2 regions of the Paenibacillus larvae subsp. larvae genome follow, and region 2 is predicted to be linked to the other one. Evidence: a T-box and tRNA genes for the amino acid it is inferred to sense, from the RefSeq annotation. Region 2 holds a T-box; the other holds one or more tRNA genes.
The links. A T-box is a leader RNA that pairs with one kind of tRNA and senses whether it is charged. The one in region 2 lies ahead of leuS (leucine--tRNA ligase), so its partner is inferred to be a tRNA-Leu.

Region 1 (2,380 bases), 1.2 Mb from region 2:
TTAACAAAACAGGCCGCCCAGCCGGAATCTTAATGTAATTAACAGTCTCTATGTTTTGCTCAGGATAGCTGAATACCCATTTCCAGTCTACGGATGTTGCATTGATCACCAATGGTTCCTGGGATTCATCTTTTGGTTTTTCAATTGCGTATATCGCTTTCACAGTAGGGATGGACAATGCAATCACGATTATAATCGGAATAATTGTCCAAATCGTCTCCAAAAGCTTGCTCCCCTCTTTTTGCGACGGCTCGTAATCCAGTTTATCTTTGCGTTCCCGGTATTTCACCACAATAATAAAGAACAATGCATAAACCACAAGGATGATAAAGATCATAAAGATGATGGAATACAAGATGAGGTTTTTTTGTTCTTCGGCAACCGGGCCCTTTGGATCAAGTACCACATAATCACAGCCGCTTAATAGAAAAAAAGTCAAAAATAAACCCAGCGTGAACAACGGCTTGTTTGGCTTAATCAAGAGCTTTTCCTTCCCTTCCCTATAACAATTAAGTAATTGAAGATAAATAATGGAGATAAGTAATAATTCCCATTTGCATTCTTTAAGGCTTTTTCATTTTATCAAACTAATCAACTAATAAATGCACAATAAACTAAATGTCACCGTATGTTCAGCATTCGTTCACTGTTCAATCAAAAATTGTTAAAATAAAGTTCACCTTATATCAAGTAATTAACAATAAAGGATATAATCTCATTTTTATTCCGTTAATATTTTACAGTTTTTCACATTAATGCGTAAACAATTTAGTATATGAAAAAGAAGATAAGTTTTGAAGAAGAATTAACGCGAGCTTGTCAAGGATCTTTTTTTCTTGTTTTTTCCAAATATCAGCAGGAAAGGAAGAAATATTGGTCAAGAAAACAAATCTCGCTTATTCTTTATGAATTTAATTATTGACTTTTGCTTCTGTGGCTGAATTTATCCCCGCTCGTGCAGTTAGATCTAGGTATAAAACATGAATAAGCAGGAAGACATACAAAAAAACCTTGCAAGCTAATGGCTTTACAAGGTTTTTAAGTTATGCGCGTGGAGGGACTTGAACCCCCACGTCAAAGACGCTAGATCCTAAGTCTAGTGCGTCTGCCAATTCCGCCACACGCGCACATTATGAAATTATGACCTGACCTCATTGTTTAAACTGGTGAGCCATGAAGGACTCGAACCTTCGACACCCTGATTAAAAGTCAGGTGCTCTACCAACTGAGCTAATGGCTCTAATTAATGGCTGGGGGTATAGGATTCGAACCTATGCATGACGGAGTCAAAGTCCGTTGCCTTACCGCTTGGCTAACCCCCAGCGTGGTGCCGGCGAGAGGACTTGAACCCCCAACCTACTGATTACAAGTCAGTTGCTCTACCAATTGAGCTACACCGGCAATTCATTGTCATATTCATGGTGGACGCTGACGGGATCGAACCGCCGACCCTCTGCTTGTAAGGCAGATGCTCTCCCAGCTGAGCTAAGCGTCCACAATTAGGAATCCCCTCAAAGCCAACGCTTTGCGGGGATTAATATGACCCGTAGGGGATTCGAACCCCTGTTACCTCCGTGAAAGGGAGGTGTCTTAACCCCTTGACCAACGGGCCTTAAGTAAGCTTCCAACCGGGATCGAACCGGTGACCTCATCCTTACCATGGATGCACTCTACCTACTGAGCTATGGAAGCAGACTGGCTCCCCGAACAGGACTCGAACCTGTGACAACTCGATTAACAGTCGAGTGCTCTACCAACTGAGCTATCAGGGAATATAAGCTTGGCAACGTCCTAGTCTCCCAGGACCCTTCGGTCCAAGTACCATCGGCGCTGGAAGGCTTAACGGCCGTGTTCGGGATGGGTACGCGTGGTTCCCTTCCGCTATCGTCACCAAACCGGATTTTTCGAAGCATTGCTTCTTCGATCAGACTGCGAAAAAATATCCTACCTTAGACTACCATTTTTGCGAAGCAAAATATGGCCATTCAGATCGGATTTTTCGAAGCGTTACTGCTTCGATCAGGCTGCGAGAAAATATCCTGCCTTAGAAAAGGCATGCAGCTTGAACCAGCCTCTTGCACCCTGAAAACTAGCAGCGAAGCAAAGTGTACTTAGAACAGTTGTTTCTTTAGGATAAGCCCTCGACCGATTAGTATTGGTCAGCTCCACGCATTACTGCGCTTCCACCCCCAACCTATCTACCTCGTCGTCTTCAAGGGGTCTTACTACTTGGGAAATCTCATCTTGAGGCGGGCTTCACGCTTAGATGCTTTCAGCGCTTATCCCTTCCGTACATAGCTACCCAGCTGTGCTCCTGGCGGAACAACTGGTACACCAGCGGTACGTCCATCCCGGTCCTCTCGTACTAAGGACAGCTCCT
Region 2 (2,380 bases):
GTAAGCTGATGAACGTAGGTCACGTTTATCAAAAGGAAAATTGGACTTATCTGAAGGGTTCCCCGGATGAGAAATAGCATGGCTTACGGAAAAATGGCCGCTGTCTACGACCGGCTGATGGATGATATGCCCTATGCTGAATGGGTGAGCCTTGCCCAAGAGGCCTGGAACCATTACTGTATTCATCCCTGCCATATCGTCGATTTAGGGTGTGGGACGGGAAATATAACGATTCCCCTTGCTTCATCCGGTTACCGGATAACGGGTATAGATATTTCGGAGGAAATGCTCGCTATTGCGGCATGCAAAGGGGAAATTGCTTTTGGCAAAAGTCCCCGTTCCTTGCTTACATGGAGCCGGCAGGACATGAGAAAATGGACACTGCCCGATCAAGTGGATTCCGTTATTTCTTTTTGTGACTGTTTCAGCTATTTGCTGAAGGAAGAGGAACTTCTTGAGACATTCCGGCGGTGTTTTGAAGGACTGCAAAGCGGAGGGGCTCTTCTTTTTGATGTTCATACGATCCGGCAATTTGAGGATTATATGGAAGAACAGCCGTTCATGCTTGACGATGAAGACGTATCCTATATTTGGAGCTCTGAATATGATGGCGCCAAAGGCCTGATTACTCATAATTTGAGTCTTTTTGTACGGAAGGAAGGAGCAAGGGGAGAGCAGCAGAAAGAACATGGAGCTTTGCCTTTGTATGTGAAAATTACTGAGACCCACCGGCAGAGGGCTTACAGAACGGATTGGATACTGCAAGCTCTGAGGCAGACAGGATTTGTGAACCTTCTTCTGGGAGGCGATTTTGAGTGGGGATCCTATTCAGAGGAGACCCGGAGGCTGTTTGTGGCGGCCCAAAAACCGTGAAAGAAGTCCCCGGCTTGACAAAGAGGCTTGATTTTTCTATAATTTCCCTAAGTATATAGGACTGGCGAAGAGAAGGAATAGTAGCTGGCAAGCATCTTTTTCCAGAGAGTCTGCGGTCAGTGTAAGCAGACAGGTGCTCCAGACGAACTCACCTTTGAGCTTGATGGTGAAGACACTGCCTTTGTTGAGGCAGGTACTTAGCCGGAACGCTACCCTGCGTTACAGGGCAGAGTGGACATGGGCAAAGCATGCTCCGTGTCAACTAGGGTGGTACCACGGGAAACACAGGCCTCTCGTCCCTAGCTAATCCAGCTAGGGCGGGAGGTTTTTTGCTTCATAGAAATAAAGGGGAGATGCATGAAGACCCGACCTTTCACAATTGGAAACGCCTCCTGTCTTTTAAGACGGTTGAGCCGTTTCCTCAACCTTGTTATTGCTTGGATTTCATAAAGGAGGAAGACAACGATGGCGCACAGCAAAGAACAAAATGGCTACAATCCGAATGTCATAGAGCCGAAATGGCAGGCATATTGGGAGGAAAACAAAACATTCAGGACAGAGGAACAGTCCGGTAAACCGAAATTTTATGCCCTGGATATGTTCCCTTATCCTTCCGGAGCAGGTCTGCACGTGGGTCACCCTGAAGGGTACACGGCTACGGATATTTTATCCCGCTACAAACGAATGAGAGGCTACAATGTCCTTCATCCGATGGGATGGGATGCTTTCGGCCTTCCCGCCGAGCAGCATGCGCTGGATACCGGAGAACACCCGCGTGATATTACGGTTAAAAACATCAATACGTTTCGCAGACAAATTAAATCACTCGGATTTTCCTATGATTGGGATCGCGAAATAAGCACAACCGATCCGAATTACTATAAATGGACCCAATGGATTTTTATTCAACTTTACAAAAAGGGTCTGGCTTATGTGGACGAGATACCTGTCAACTGGTGTGAAGCTCTTGGTACGGTATTGGCTAATGAAGAGGTCATTGACGGAAAAAGCGAGCGTGGAGGCCATCCGGTTATCCGTAAACCGATGCGACAGTGGGTACTTAAAATCACGGAATATGCGGAGCGTTTGCTGGATGATCTGGAGGAACTGGACTGGCCTGAGAGCCTTAAAGATATGCAGCGGAATTGGATCGGGAAATCCAAGGGGGCGGAAGTTACCTTTGACATTGAGGGCCATGACCGGAAGATAACCGTCTTTACAACGCGTCCTGACACTCTGTTTGGGGCTACCTATTGTGTACTTGCTCCAGAACATGAACTTATCAAGGTTATTACAACCAGAGACCAGCAGAAAGCAGTGCGTGACTATCAGGAGAAAGCAGCCCGAAAGAGTGACTTGGAGCGTACTGATTTGGCTAAAGATAAAACCGGAGTATTTACCGGAGCCTATGCGATTAATCCGGTCAATGGTGCCAAGCTGCCGATTTGGATTGCTGATTACGTATTATCCAGCTACGGCACCGGAGCCATTATGGCTGTACCGGCCC

Region 1: it encodes a tRNA-Leu, which carries the amino acid that the T-box ahead of leuS (leucine--tRNA ligase) is inferred to sense. The anticodon was not compared.

Annotation. Positions count from the first base shown of each region.
Region 1 is NZ_CP019687.1:2,939,803-2,942,182, forward strand. Features, by position in the region: gene qoxA (cytochrome aa3 quinol oxidase subunit II) at 1-481, opposite strand, end outside; tRNA gene BXP28_RS15200 (tRNA-Leu) at 1,047-1,127, opposite strand; tRNA gene BXP28_RS15205 (tRNA-Lys) at 1,165-1,240, opposite strand; tRNA gene BXP28_RS15210 (tRNA-Gln) at 1,248-1,322, opposite strand; tRNA gene BXP28_RS15215 (tRNA-Thr) at 1,326-1,401, opposite strand; tRNA gene BXP28_RS15220 (tRNA-Val) at 1,420-1,495, opposite strand; tRNA gene BXP28_RS15225 (tRNA-Glu) at 1,541-1,612, opposite strand; tRNA gene BXP28_RS15230 (tRNA-Thr) at 1,620-1,692, opposite strand; tRNA gene BXP28_RS15235 (tRNA-Asn) at 1,697-1,772, opposite strand; rRNA gene rrf (5S ribosomal RNA) at 1,779-1,895, opposite strand; rRNA gene BXP28_RS15245 (23S ribosomal RNA) at 2,130-2,380, opposite strand, start outside.
Region 2 is NZ_CP019687.1:1,734,355-1,736,734, reverse strand. Features, by position in the region: gene BXP28_RS09015 (CvfB family protein) at 1-77, shown strand, start outside; gene BXP28_RS09010 (class I SAM-dependent DNA methyltransferase) at 79-873, shown strand; T-box leader at 932-1,177, shown strand; gene leuS (leucine--tRNA ligase) at 1,339-2,380, shown strand, end outside.